One region of the Nocardia sp. NPDC058499 genome, then DNA from elsewhere that is predicted to be linked to it. Evidence: riboswitches for the same ligand, from Rfam matches in the RefSeq annotation. Region 1 holds a riboswitch; each other region holds the start of a gene.
The links. A riboswitch is a leader RNA that binds a small molecule or an ion and turns the genes downstream of it on or off. The one in region 1 is predicted to bind cobalamin.

Region 1 (4,700 bases):
CGACGGTGCGCCCTCGCCACGCAGCGCCCGGTCGACGGCCTCCACGGCCATCTTCCCGGCGAACGCCGGTGCGTAGGCCTTCCAGCTCGAGATCTCGCCCTTGCGGGACTGCCGGGTCGCGGTGGTGGTGTGCAGAGCCTGACCGATGGCCTGGTAGATGGTCTCGGTGTCCAGGGCCAGCAGGGTGCCGATACCGGCGGCCGCGGACGGCCCGAGATGAGCGACATGGTCGATCTTGTGCTCGTGCAGGCAGACGGACCGGACCAGATCGACCTGGATTTCGTAGCCGGTGGCCAGGCCGCGGATCAGCTCGCGGCCGGAGCGGCCGGCGTGCTGGGCGACCGCGAGAATCGACGGGATGTTATCGCCCGGATGCGAGTATTCGGCAGCCAGAAAGGTGTCGTGAAAATCGAGTTCACGGACGGCGACACCGTTGGCCCAGGCCGCCCACTCGGGAGAGAACCGGCCGTCCACGCCGAACACCGTCGCGCCGGGACCGTACGGATGTGCGAGCGCCTGGGCGCGCGCGTTGGCGACCGGGCGCCGCGTCACCGACGCCGCCGCAACCGCCGCGTTGTCGATGATCCGGTTGACGATCATCTCCTCGGTTTCCGGGGCAACTGCCACCGGATCCGTCGCAACCTCCGCGATCTGCCATGCCAGATGCTGCTCGCGGGGGAAATGCTCCGCGGAACGATGGGTACGGACGAGATGATTCTTCACAGTCTTCGGCCTCCAGGGATCGATGCGATTCGCTTCGATTCGCACGCTACTGACACGACCGAGCTGCGGGAATCCGTCGCAAAAGCGTATTTTGTGGAGCCCGACCTGCAAAGTTGTGGAGTTTGTGAAGAACCCGGCGGCCCGGTGGAAGCCGCCGGGGGCCGACCCGACCGCCCCGATGCGGGCAACTTCAGCTATCCGCCGCCGCGGGCGCGTACGGGGTGGTCGCCGGTCGGTTCTCGTCGGCGGCGAGCGGTCGTCCGATTTGCGGGAACGCGCGTTGCGGGCACGCCGTACGTTCGCATACCCGGCAGCCGGCTCCGATCGGAACAGCGGCGGCCGTATCGTGGAGCGGGAGCCCGTGCGAATACACGAGTTTGTCGGCGTAGGCGAGGTCACATCCGAGTCCGACAGCGAAGTCTCGCGACGGCGCCAGATAGCCCGGGCTGCTCTCGCCTGTGGTCCGCGCCAACCACAGATAGGTGCGCCCGTCCGGCATCTCCGCGATCTGCGTGCGTATCCGGCCCGGCGTCGCGAACGCATCGTGTACCACCCACAGCGGGCAGCTGCCTCCGGCCCGGGAGAAATGGAACGCGGTAGCGGACTGCCGTTTCGAGATATTGCCCGCCCGATCGGTGCGGACGAAGAAGAACGGCACACCACGCTGCCCACGCCGCTGCAACGTCGACAACCGGTGACATACCGTTTCGAAACCGACCTCGAACTGCGCAGCGAGCAGATCGATGTCGTAGTGCAACGCCTCGGCCGCACTCAGGAACAATCCGTAGGGCAAGATCAACGCACCCGCGAAGTAATTGGCCAGCCCGATCCGCAGCAACCGACGCGATTCCGCCGGCAATGCAGCGGTCTCGGCAAGCAGATCCTCGATCACCCCGGGCTGGGTGAGAAACGCAAGCTGCGTGGCCAATTGGAACGCACGCTGCCCGGCGGTCAGGCGACGTGCGAGGGTAAGTGTGCGTTTCTCCGGATCGTAGAGGCGTTTGGGTCCGGGCCTGACCGGGTCTTCCGAGCGGATCAGGACCTTCACATCGTGTTCGTCGTGCAGAAGGTGGGCCAGTTGCAGATCCAGTCCACCGAGTGTGAACCCGCGCCGCGCGAACAGGCTCTCGGCGGCAGCGTCCAAGGCCGGGATGTGATTACGGCGGTCATAGAAGAAATCACGAACATCCTCGTAGGGCATCGCTGTCCGTGGGTCGGCCACCGGCGATTCGAGCCCGGCGGTCAGCTGCTCGAGCTGGCCGTTGGCAACACGCAACCGACGATGCTGACTGATCAGCAACCGCGCCGCCGCCGGCGCCCGCGAAACAAGGTCGTCGAGTTCACCACCGCTCACCGAGCCGGCTTCCGGGTCCTCGGTAAACGCTTCCTGCAGATCCGCCAGCAGCCGCGCATCGGTCTCCGGCGCGAAGAAGCCCACCTCCAGATCAAAGGTCGATGACAACCGCATCAACACCGGCACCGTCAGCGGCCGCTGATCATTCTCCAGTTGATTGACATAACTCAGCGACAACCCGAGTGCCTTGGCCAGCCCGGACTGCGAAAGCCCCCGCTGATCACGCAACACCCGCAACCGAGCACCCGCATACATCTTCTCCACCGGCCGACCCCCTTCCCACAATATTCGAGCCGGCAATCGGGCACACCGACCGAACCTGCTGGGATCGCACCCGATGCGATGGGCCGTGGGCACTACTCCGACCGGCACCGAACCCAGCCCGGCAGCGCACCGGGCGGCGGGCGGCCGAGCGGCGAGACCGTGCCGATCGCCCACGGCGACCGCAGCCCGGCGGCCCCGGGAACCCCGAAAGTGATGACATGATGCACACCTGTCGTCCGCAATGAACGGCCCTCGCCCGTTCATGCGCGCACGACGACTACGCGTCCAGGAACTCTCCCGGATGCGCCGGTATCGGCGTAGCGCCCGATCCGCGAGGCGACGGCCGCCGGGCACGGCGTACCCGGCGCAACCGGCAGGTCTTCGGACTCACGGGCATCGACCTCGTTCGGCCGACTCGGGATCGACCCCGAGCTGTACTACGCCGTCGCTTCCCAGGGCACACAACCCAGTGCTCTATAACGGCGGTCGTTCCCGCTCACCGCTGCGGGACAGTCCCGGATTCCCACCGGGTTCCCTCTCACCCGGCCACTCGACATCGCACGACGCCGACCGGCGGGCTTCGACGCCGCACACCATCGCAACAGCGCACGGCGGACCAGCTGCGCTCGCCAGAATATGCCCGCCCCCAGAAACCCGGACCGGCGGGCGCCGGTATCGGGGCGGCCGGCGGCCCCTCGAGCCTCATCATGTCCGTCTCCGCAGGTGCGAGACGAATGCTGTGGATCTGGTCAGCGGGTTCCGCTCCATCCACGGCCATACGCCGTCTCGCACCGCGAACTCGCACCTGACCGCGTCACGTAGTTGCAGGTTTACTGGACAGCGACCACGGCTAATCCGTTAGCGGGCCTCACTTGTTCACCCGATCGAAACTGCTCGACCTCTCGCTGATGCACTTCTGATCGACTACTCGTTCCGGACGGCATCGCGCGCAAGTCAGATCGTTCGCCGAAAGGACTGAGGGACTGTGCACTACATGGATTCGAGCTATGCCACCTTTTCGCCCGAGGGCCGGCGGTGACCGGCGCGATGGAAATCCTCGAGCTGACAGACGACTTCTACCAGGATCCGCATGCGACCTACCGGGCGCTGCGTGAACGCGGTCCCCTGCACCGAATTCGATTGGACGGTGTGCTCGGCTGGCTGATCGTCGATCACGACGTAGCCAAACAGGCCTTCGCGGAGCCGACCATCAGCAAACGCATCGGGTCGCCCGAGGGGCAGGCTGTGCTGGCCAAAAACGGTGCAGCCGAGATGTTCAACACCGCCATCAGCGACAACATGCTGTTCGCCGACCCGCCCCAGCACACCCGGCTACGCCGCCTCGTCGCCAAGGCATTCGCCGGTCCCGCCATCCGCGATCTCCAGCCGAGAATCACCTCGATCGCCGACACCCTGCTCGAGGAGATCAGCGCGCGAACGACCGTCGACCTCATCGACAGCTACGCGTTCCAGCTGCCGACGGCGGTGATCTGTGAACTGCTCGGAGTCCCCGACGAGGACAAGGAAGATTTCCGCTCGTGGACCGCCGTCGTCGTCAACGACTCGGCCACCCTCGAGGAACGCGCCACCGCCGGGGTCAGCTTCTTCACCTACCTGACCAACTTGATCGCCGAACGCACCGACGACCCCCGCGACGACCTGCTCTCCCAACTGATCATCGCGAAAGACCACGAAGACCGCCTCGACGATCACGAACTCATCGCCATGCTGCTACTCCTGCTGATAGCCGGGCATGAGACCACCGTCAACCTCATCGGCAACTCGGTACTGGAGCTGCTACGCGATCCGGCACTGGCCGAGCGGTTGCGCACCGACCACGAAGCGATACCCGCCTACCTCGAGGAGATCCTGCGCTGCCACGGGTCGTTGCACGTGGCAACGGCTCGCTACACCACCGCCCCGATCACGTTGGGCGGTAAGGATATCGACGCGGGCGAATTCATCCTGATCTCGCTCGCCGCCGCCAACCGCGACCCGGCGCGCTTCGCCGACCCGGACCGGATCGACCTCGAACGACCCGAGACCCGGCATATCGCCTTCGGGCACGGCATCCATCACTGTCTCGGTGCCGCCCTGGCCCGCCTGGAGGCCACCACCGCGATCTCGCGACTGCTGGCCAAGTTCCCGGAGATATCGCTCGACGGGGAATTCAGTGATCTGACGTGGCGGAAAAGCCTCCTGATTCATGGCCTGACCAGCCTGCCGGTTCGACTGGCCGCACCCACTGAATCGCATCCCGCATCCAGCGCTGACGCGGACCGCTTCGCTTTGCTGGTCTGACCTCGGTCGTCACGGCGACGTCCCCTCGCACCTGATTCCAGGAAGGAAGGCCGCCAGG
Region 2 (4,700 bases), on a different contig from region 1:
TCCCTGGTGAAGGCGTCGCCGAGCTCCGGGGTGCGTTCGAAATCGGCCTGCCACGGCGAGGACGCGATATCGCGTTCCTTTCCGGGATAGGTGGTGTAGCCGGCGAGACGATCGGCCAGCCCGAGCGCGAACAACATTTCGGTGATGCCGGTGTCGTTGGCGACCACCCGCTCGGGGATACCGTCGATCGTCAGCGGGGTACCGCAGTTGGTGACAGTGACCTGCTGTCGGGCGCCAGCGTTCGCGGTTTCCTGTATCTCGGCGCCGCATCCGGTGAGCACTACTGCGGTCACCGCCAGGGCCACTATCGGCCGGAAGGTTGTCATCGGTAATCCTTGTCGTCGAAAATGACCTGCGGAACACCCAGCCGCGGATGGGTGAAGATATGGCCGCCGATCGAGAACCAGCGGCCGATCACCTCGGTGGTGATCACCTCGTGCGGATCGCCCGAGCACACCAGCCGGCCGCCGTGCAGGACGAAGAGCCGATCGCAGTGCTGCGCGGCCAGATTGAGATCGTGCAGCGCCGCGACAACGGTGATACCCAGGCCGCGCGCGGCCGCGAGGACGGTGTATTGGTGCTGTACATCGAGGTGATTGGTCGGTTCGTCCAACACCAGCACCTGCGGCTGCTGCGCCAGCGCTCGCGCGATCAGGACCCGCTGCCGTTCCCCGCCGGACAGGGAGAGGAAACCGCGGTCGGCGAGATGCGCAGTATCGGCGGTCGCCATTGCGGCGGCGCAGATCTCGTCGTCCCGCCGCCGGGTGCCGCGTAGCAGTGTGGTGTGCGGTAGACGTCCGGTGGCCACGACCTCGGCGGCGGTGAAATCGAACGGTGTCGACGTGTCCTGGGCCAGCGCCGCCACCTGGCGGGCGTTCTCCCGCATACTGATCGCCGTGATATCGGTGCCGTCCACCAGTACCCGGCCGGAGGCGGGCGACAGCGCCCGGTACAGACAGCGCAGCAGAGTCGATTTACCGCTCCCGTTCGGGCCGATGATGCCGATGAACTGTCCGGGTGCGGCCGTCAGGGTTACCGCCTGCACGATCGGGGTGCCGTCGAGTTCGACCGTGACGCCGGCGTAGTCGACCCGCATCAGCCGCGCTCCACCAGCGTGCCGCGCCGGCGCATCAGCAGGATGAACACGGGCACGCCCACCGCGGCGGTGACGGCTCCCAGCGGTAGTTCCTGGGGCGGTATCAGGGTGCGCGCCAGCAGGTCCGCGGTCACCAGGAACACCGCACCCAGAACCGGGGTCACCGCGACGAGCCGACGGTGATCGGCGCCCACCAGCAGCCGGGCGACATGGGGCACGATCAGGCCGACGAATCCGATAGCCCCGCATACCGCGACGAAACATCCGGTCATCGCGGCGGAGACCACGAACAGCAGCAGCCGGAAGCGTGCGGCATTCATCCCCAGCGCCGCACTCACCTCGTCGCCCATCGACAACGCGTTCAACTGTCGCGCGCAGAGCGCGATCACGGCCAGGCCGGCCGCGGCCACCGCGGCCACCAGCGGAACCCTCTGCCAGGTGGCACCGGCCAGACTGCCCAGCAACCAGAACATGACGGACCGGGCGGTATCGCCGCCCCGCGGAGCCAGGAACACCAGCACGGTCGTCGCGGCGGAGAACCCGTAACCGATGGCGGTGCCGGTGAGTACGAGCCGCAACGGCACCAACCCCGACGCCGACCGCGCCATCAGATATACGAGGGCCGTGGCGCCCAGCGCGCCGGTGAAAGCCGCCGTCGACAGCGCGTAGATTCCCAGCGCGCCGAATGCTCCGAACAGTATGACCGCGGTGGCGCCCACCGAAGCCCCGGAGGAAATACCCAGCACATAGGGATCGGCCAGGGCGTTACGCACCATGGCCTGGACGATCAGGCCGACCCCGCCGAGCCCCGCGCCGACACAGGCCGCCAGCAGGACCCGCGGCAGCCGGGAGTCCACGACGATCCGGTAGTTCGCCACCTCGCCGGTGAGTACGGTGCCGCCGGTGAGTTCGGCCCACAGGAACCCGACGGTGGAACGCCAGGGGATATGCGCCGCGCCGAGCCCCAGCGCGAGCACCGAAACCACCGCCAGCGCGGCGGTCAGGCCCGCCACGAGAACCGGCACGGGCAGCCGGCGTTTCGCTCTCGCTCTCATCGGGCCGTAGCTACCCGCACCGCCCCTGATCCGACGCCTGCAGACATGCGAGTACCGCGAGTCATAATCTCGTCAACCGTTCCCTCGGAGCCGACAGCGACCCGACCGTCGGCCGGGCCACGCCGGCAGGTCTTCGGGCTCGCGAACACGACACCGGACGGCGTCACCTACTGGCGGTCGCTTCCCAGGCCGGGGGCCCAGTGCTCGATGACCGCGGTCGTTTTCACATACCGCTGCGGGGCAGCTCCGGATTCCCACCGGATTCCCTCTTACGAACCACCCGTCGTCGACGGGCGGTAACCAGCGCGGGGTCACGGTAACACCCCGTATTCCCGGACCGGACGTGCCGGGCGGGATTGTGCACCACCTCACTGGGCCGGCCGCCGGGCTCGGTGGGCGAGATTCGGCCACGGCCGGTCCACGAGGATATCGCGGGCCGGAGGCCGCGTTTTGGTCCGGCGGCCCCTCGTGCGCTATGGTTACCAGCGCAACGCGGGGTGGAGCAGTTCGGTAGCTCGCTGGGCTCATAACCCAGAGGTCGCAGGTTCAAATCCTGTCCCCGCTACCATCAACGGCCGAGTGCGCAACGATACGAATCGTTCCGCACTCGGCCGTTCTCGGTATATTGCGCCTTTTCGTCCGACGTGGGGCCGATGATCCCGCGCTGCGCCGCGGAGACCTGTGTCGATCGCGGAATCGGCTGGTGCCGGATGACTGTGCGAGGGAGATGTCGCCCACTTGGCGTGATTGAGATTCTTTCTATACGAGAATGATACTCTCATCGGCGACTGCACAGTCGGATCGCCGGCAGCAAAGGAGGTGCCCGGTGGCCGAAATTACCGCGGTGACATTGCATCACGACGGAGCGGACCTCATCGGGGCCCTGGCCGTACCCGACGGGCCGGGGCCGCACCCGGGAGTGCTCGTGGTGCACACCGCACACGGGCTGACCGAAATGATGCGTGAACGCGCCCAGCGCCTGGCCGATCTCGGGTATACGGCCCTGGCCGTCGACATGTACGGCGGGGGACAGTCGTATCCGGCCCCGGATGCGGCGGGCGGGCCCTTCGCCGGCCTGCTCGGTGCCCCGGGGCGGGTGCGCGCCCGCACGGTGGCCTGGCACGAAGCGCTGAAGGGTCTGCCGGTCGTCGATCCCGGGCGCACGGCGGCGATAGGCTATTGCTTCGGTGGCAAATGTGTACTGGAACTGGCCCGCAGCGGTGCGGGCGCGCGGGCGGTGGTGAGCTACCACGGCCTGCTCACCACCGAGGAGCCCGCGCGGCCGGGCACTGTTCGCGCACACATCTCCGTTTACGCCGGCGGGCAGGACCCGTACGCACCGCGCGCCGATATCGACGCCCTGGAGCGCGAACTTGCCGCCGCCGGCGCCGATTACACGCTCACCACGTTCAGCCAGGCGGCGCACGGGTTCACCGATCCGAGCTCGGGCGATATCGGCCGGCCCGGTATCGCCTACGAGCCGTTGGCCGCCGCCCAGTCCTGGGCAGGCACGATCGCCCTCCTGGGATCCCTGCTCAACCCCTGAGCACCCGCGGTCCGAGCCGGACCTGTTCGGCGGGGAAGAGAGCCCCGCGTCCGGTGGTTACATCGTTTATGCCGAAACCTTTCACCGAAGCCGAACGTCAGAAGTTCCTCGCGGGCAAGCATATTGCGGTGCTGTCGGTCGCGGCGGCGGATGGGCGCCCGCCTGCGTCGGTCCCGATCTGGTACGACTACACACCCAGCGGTGACATCAGGATCAATACCGGCGCGAACCGGCGCAAGGCCAGGCTCATCCGGGAAGCCGGGGTGGTGACGTTGGTCGTGCAACGGGAAGAGTTGCCGTATCAGTACATCATCATCGAAGGCACCGTAGTCGATGCCGCGACCCCCTCCCCGCTGGACGTTCGCGAATCCATCGCCACTCGGTACCTCGGTCCCGAAGCCGGGCGTGCGTTCGCCGAGCAGATGGACGGCCGCGAATCGGTCCTGTTCACGATCCGTCCCGACCGCTGGATCACGCAGGACTACTCGGACGACTTCTGATGCCCGGCCGGGCCCGAGGCGTCGCCGGTAGGTTTGCGGTATGCACCCCCTCCTCACGCGACTCGACCGATGGCTCGCGGTGAATCGGCCCGCCTACTATGCCGGACTCGCTCCCGGCGCCTCGACCGCCGATATCGATGAGCTCGCGCGTGCTGCCGGTGGTGAGGTTCCCCCGCCGCTTCGGGAGCTGCTCACCTGGCGTAATGGGCAGAGCGGGGACTACGACGGATGCCTGGAGTCGCTCTGGTTCCTGATGTCGGCCCGCGAGATCGCCGACACCATGGAAGATATGGTGTGGGTCAAAGAGACCGAAGGTTTCGAGGAATTGTGGTGGGGACCCGGGTGGGTCCCGTTCCTGGGAAACATCTACGGCGACCATCTGTGCATCGATCTCCAGGGTGCTTTCGACGGCAAACCCGGACAGCTCATCGAGATCCCCAGCAAATCCGAGTCCCGGGATATCCGCTACCCCTCCCTCGAAGCGTGGCTCGAAACGTTCGTCA
Region 3 (4,700 bases), on a different contig from region 1:
GCGCGTACCCCGTCATCACTTCCCGTGGTGACCCACATCCGGTCCCGTAACCCCAGCGTCGAAGGTACGACCGCCGACCGCCTGTCGCTGCCGATACCACGCACTGCCCCCTCGGAAACCGCATCGACCGTCGCCCACAACTGGTCGCGCCGCCGCTCGTGGTCGAGACCCCAGGCCTGCGACGCCTGCAGTGAGGATCCGCTGCCGAAGCCGAGCTCCAGGCGGCCACCGCTCAGGACATCCAGCACCGCAGCATCTTCCAGCAGCCGCCGTGGCTCCTCGAAGGAGGCTGCGATCGAGGCAGTACCCAGCCGGATACGTTCTGTGTGCTGCGCGACCGCCGCCAGCAGGATCAACGGGCTGGGCACCGCCCCACCCTGATGCCCGAAGCGGTGCTGGGCAACCCAGAACGAGTCGTAACCCAGCGATTCCGCCACCCGGGCCGATTCGACGGCGTGGGCTATGGACTCGGAAGCGGTCACGCCCGTGTCGACATGGGTGAGCACACCCCAGCCGCTCACCGCAGCACCACCAGCGGCGTCCCGTCCACCGGATGCGCGACAATATCCGCCTGCACTCCGTACACCTCCGACAGCAGGTCCGGGGTCAGGATCTCGGCGGGAGTGCCGATCCCCCAGAGCTTTCCGTGGTCCAGTACCGCGATCCGATCGAACCAGCGGCCGGCCAGCTGCAGATCGTGAAGCGCGACCACCGCGGTGCCGGAGTGGTCGCGGACCGATTCCATCAGCGCGCGCTGGTGGCGCAGATCCAGATGATTGGTCGGTTCGTCGAACAGCAGCACCGGCGCCCGGCCGGCGAATGCCTGCGCGACCATGGTGCGTTGGCGTTCACCACCGGACAGCGTCGCGAACGCAGTGTTCGCGCGCTCCTCGAGGTCGACTGTCCGCAGACTTTCGATCACGACGGCGCGATCGTGCGCCGTGTCGAGATCGAACATCCGCTTGTGCACGGCGCGGCCGAGCAGGACGACGTCGGAAACAGTGAGCGGGAAATCGGCGAGATGCTGCTGGGTGACCACACCGGTCCGCTGCCCCACCGCACGTACCGGCGAACGCCATACATCCAGGCCGTCGAGCAGCACGGAACCGGCAACCGGCCGGCAGGCGCGATAGGCGGTGCGCAACAGCGTGGATTTGCCGCTACCGTTCGGCCCGACCAGCGCGACCCGCTCGCCGTCGGCGATATCCAGGCTGACCGTATCGACGAGGGTCGCGGCACCGGCCCGCACAGTCACCCGATCGAATCGAAGCATCAGCGACTCCCCGTGCGCCGCAGCAGCCAGACGAAGAACGGGCCGCCGACCAGCGCCGTCACGATCCCCACCGGGATCTCCTCCGGAATCATCACGGTCCGCGCGGCCAGGTCGGCAGCGATGGTGAACATCGCGCCTACCAGCACCGCAACCGGCAACACCCGGCGATGATCGGAACCGACCAGCATTCGCGCGATATGCGGAATCATCAAACCCACGAAGCCGATGACGCCGCTCACCGCGACAAGTGCCCCGGTGAGTACCGCGCACAGCACGATCAGCCCGAAACGTAACCTGCGCACATCCAGGCCGAGCGCGGTGGCGCCTTCTTCGCCGGCGAGCATCACGTTGAGGTTGCGCGCCAGCGGAACCAGCACCGCGCACGAGACGACGAGCACAATCGCCGGTACCACGAGCCGGTCCCAGCGCGCGCCGCCGAACCCGCCGAGGGTCCACTGCAACACCTGCGCCGCCAGGCTTTCATCGGGCGATGTCAACACCATCAGTGAGGTGAGCGCGCTGAGCACGGCGGATACCGCGGTGCCCGCCAATACCAGCCTGGCCGGCTCCACACTGCCGCGCCGACCCGCGACCGCAAGGACAACGAATATCGCCGCCAGTGCGCCGAGGAACGCCGCGAGCGGCAGCAGAACCGCCGGCGTTCCGAGACCGAACCGGAGCACTGTCACCGCACCCACTGCCGCACCGGAGGAGACGCCGAGAACTCCCGGGCCAGCCAGCGGATTGCGGACTACCGCCTGAATGGTGGTACCTGCCAACGCCAGACCGGCGCCGACTACACCTGCGAGCAGCACCCGGGGTACTCGGGTGTCTGCGATGATCAGGTCCTGGGAGCGGGTCCAGTCCGGTTCCACCAGGCCCGGGCCCGTGATCCGGTGCGCGAGGATCCGCACCGCTGTCGCCGCGTCGATTCCCACCGAACCCACCAGGATGCCGGCGATCGCTACGACGACCAGCAGCACTCCGGCGGCCACCGCGACCACCGTGAGCCGGGTGCGCCGGTACCCGATCACCGGAACGCGTCGGGATGCAGTTGCCGCGCCACATGTTCGACGCCGTCGATCGAGTACGGTCCGGGCTGCAGCTGCGACAGCGTGATCGTCGCGAATTTCCGGTCCCGAATGGCGGGGGTGTCGGCGATGGCCGGGACTCCTTCGAGGGTGGCCACCTTCGATTCGACCGACGGTGACCGGTACTCCGGGGTGGTTCCCTCCTCCCGGACCACGATCACGTCCGGAGCCCGTTCGGCGACCTGCTCCCACGACACGTTCATCCAGCGCTCGGGCATATCGGCAAAAACATTCACGCCACCGGCCGCCTCGATCAGCGCGGTGGCCATACTGTTTCCTCCGGTTGTGGCCGCGCTGTCGGTCCCCGAGGCATACAGGAACACCCGTACCGGTTCCCGATTCCCGAGCCGGCCGCGCACCGCGTCCAGCCGGGCGCGCAGCGCATCGACCGAGGCAACCGCTCGATCCGGCACCCCGAATATCTTGCCGATCACTGTGATCTCGGTGAAGATATCGTCGAGCCGCACCGGGCCGGTGGCGCATCCCTCCGGATTGAGGTGGGTCTTGATGCCCAGCTCACCGAGTTGCTCGCGGGTGTGACCGTTCTTCTCGCTGAATCCGTCCGGGTAGCCGGAATAGACGAAATCCGGTTCGGTGGCGATCAGTTGCTCCATCGTCGGCTGCTCCGAGGACAGGACCGGGACCCGCTGATACGCGTCGGTGTATGCGGGGGCGATATCGCGGCCCCGCATATAGGCGGTACCCGCCATCCGATCGGCGAGCCCGAGCTCGAGCATCGTTTCGGTGGCGTTCGAGGTGAGGGTGACGGCCCGCTTCGGCGGTGCGGTGTATTCGGTGGTGATACCGCAGTTACCGGCGTCCACGAAGTGAACGGCCGTCCCCGGGCTCTCGGTCGCCGGCACCGCCTCACCGCAGGCAGCGAGCGTGGGCATCGCACAGACCGAGACGGCCGCCACGGCCAGTCTGCGCAGCAGTGGGTTCTTCCGGAACACAGCGATCCTTTCCGAGGTCACACGCCTCGAACCGGAGCCGGACAGCTGAGCGACCTGACTTACGGCACCGAGTCGATGCCGATCACAGTGGCGGGACCGCGCCGGATTCACACCGGACTTCCACCCATGGTTGCTGCCGGGTTGGATGGGACCGGATGATCTTACCGAGTACCGAACTGGACGGTCGAGCGGCAACCCGGCAATCCAGCCCCGCCGGCGAAGTGGGGGGCCCGGATCGAATTCCCGTTCCCGATCACCACCGGCCGGCCCGACCTGGAATACTGACCACGCGTGAGTGCTGCGCAGGACCGTGGCCCGGTCTTCGACGGCGTGAAGATCGGCCGCCCCGCGACCGGTGCGCTGATCGACGCGGGCTACCGGACCCTCGCCGACCTACCGGAGCCCCTCGACGAACTGCTCGCACTGCACGGTGTGGGCCCGCGGGCGGTGCGGTTGCTGGATGCGGCGCGGCGCGGCGAACCCGGCTGATATCCGTTACCCGGGCCGGTCAGTCGCAGGAGTGGCGGCCGAGGTCGGGCCAGGGTGGGCGGCGCAGGATCGCGAGGCTGGTGATCACGGCCGCGAACAGGCCGATCAGCTCGCCCAGTAACGCGATGCGGTTGATATCCACCGCCGGAACCCATGTCGCGGCGCCGTCGCGGACGACGAAAACCCCGGCGGGCCGCATCACCGGGCTGATCACCCCGCGGCGGGCGACGGTGATGACTATCGCGCCGTCGGCGGTCTCGAACGGTTCACCGTAGACCGGTGCGGGTTCGGCCGCCGTGAATCCCAGTCGCTCCCGAATCGCCATGCCGTCGCCCCAATCCCTCGTGACCGGTCTCTGCCGCCACTCTCGTGCCGGTGCGGCGAAGCCTACGGCCCGACCCGCCCGCACGACGGGATTTCGCGCCGCCGCACTCAGCGGCGGCGGCGTCGTTCGGCATGATCCGCGGCGGGCAGGCACCCCTCGTGCGCTTCGGCCGACCCGCCCGGCAGGCTGCCCACAACCCTCAGGCGGCCCATTTCTCGGGATGCAGATGATGCTGGGTGAGTGCGTTGGCATGCCCGTGGCCGAAACCGTGCTCGGTCTTCAGGAATTCGACGAGCTCTTTGTGCGACGACAGCCCGGAATCACGCAGGGCGGCCTTCCACTCCTCGATACTGCGGCCGTACTTCGCCTCGATGGACGGGAAGTAGGACGCGGGGCCTTTCGGCTGTGCGGCCATAGTCGGTCTCCTTGTTCCATACAACGTTCCTCGCATAGGACGGGTCATCGGGCGGAAACTCGTCGGCGATCGAGCTGTGACCCCGACCACATACATCACCGGCTTTCACTGGTACTGCCGGAGCATCGCTGCCGCCAGCTCGCGGATCCGTTCA

Region 2: linked by a shared signal. The riboswitch ahead of ACFWPH_RS26685 (FecCD family ABC transporter permease) and the one ahead of ACFWPH_RS07455 (short-chain fatty acyl-CoA regulator family protein) in region 1 are both predicted to bind cobalamin.
Region 3: linked by a shared signal. The riboswitch ahead of ACFWPH_RS31290 (ABC transporter substrate-binding protein) and the one ahead of ACFWPH_RS07455 (short-chain fatty acyl-CoA regulator family protein) in region 1 are both predicted to bind cobalamin.

What each region holds. Positions count from the first base shown of each region.
Region 1 covers NZ_JBHXMZ010000002.1:498,645-503,344, forward strand. Annotated here, with positions in the region: gene prpD (2-methylcitrate dehydratase PrpD) at 1-723, opposite strand, end outside; gene ACFWPH_RS07455 (short-chain fatty acyl-CoA regulator family protein) at 914-2,341, opposite strand; cobalamin riboswitch at 2,696-2,927, opposite strand; gene ACFWPH_RS07460 (cytochrome P450) at 3,377-4,642, shown strand.
Region 2 covers NZ_JBHXMZ010000010.1:59,622-64,321, forward strand. Annotated here, with positions in the region: gene ACFWPH_RS26675 (ABC transporter substrate-binding protein) at 1-326, opposite strand, end outside; gene ACFWPH_RS26680 (ABC transporter ATP-binding protein) at 323-1,096, opposite strand; gene ACFWPH_RS26685 (FecCD family ABC transporter permease) at 1,096-2,151, opposite strand; cobalamin riboswitch at 2,258-2,471, opposite strand; tRNA gene ACFWPH_RS26690 (tRNA-Met) at 2,643-2,719, shown strand; gene ACFWPH_RS26695 (dienelactone hydrolase family protein) at 2,978-3,697, shown strand; gene ACFWPH_RS26700 (pyridoxamine 5'-phosphate oxidase family protein) at 3,766-4,197, shown strand; gene ACFWPH_RS26705 (SMI1/KNR4 family protein) at 4,238-4,700, shown strand, end outside.
Region 3 covers NZ_JBHXMZ010000015.1:79,419-84,118, reverse strand. Annotated here, with positions in the region: gene ACFWPH_RS31305 (LLM class flavin-dependent oxidoreductase) at 1-521, opposite strand, end outside; gene ACFWPH_RS31300 (ABC transporter ATP-binding protein) at 518-1,273, opposite strand; gene ACFWPH_RS31295 (FecCD family ABC transporter permease) at 1,273-2,307, opposite strand; gene ACFWPH_RS31290 (ABC transporter substrate-binding protein) at 2,304-3,317, opposite strand; adenosylcobalamin (AdoCbl) riboswitch at 3,365-3,442, opposite strand; gene ACFWPH_RS31285 (helix-hairpin-helix domain-containing protein) at 3,609-3,806, shown strand; gene ACFWPH_RS31280 (hypothetical protein) at 3,826-4,131, opposite strand; gene ACFWPH_RS31275 (DUF4287 domain-containing protein) at 4,331-4,546, opposite strand; gene ACFWPH_RS31270 (helix-turn-helix transcriptional regulator) at 4,652-4,700, opposite strand, start outside.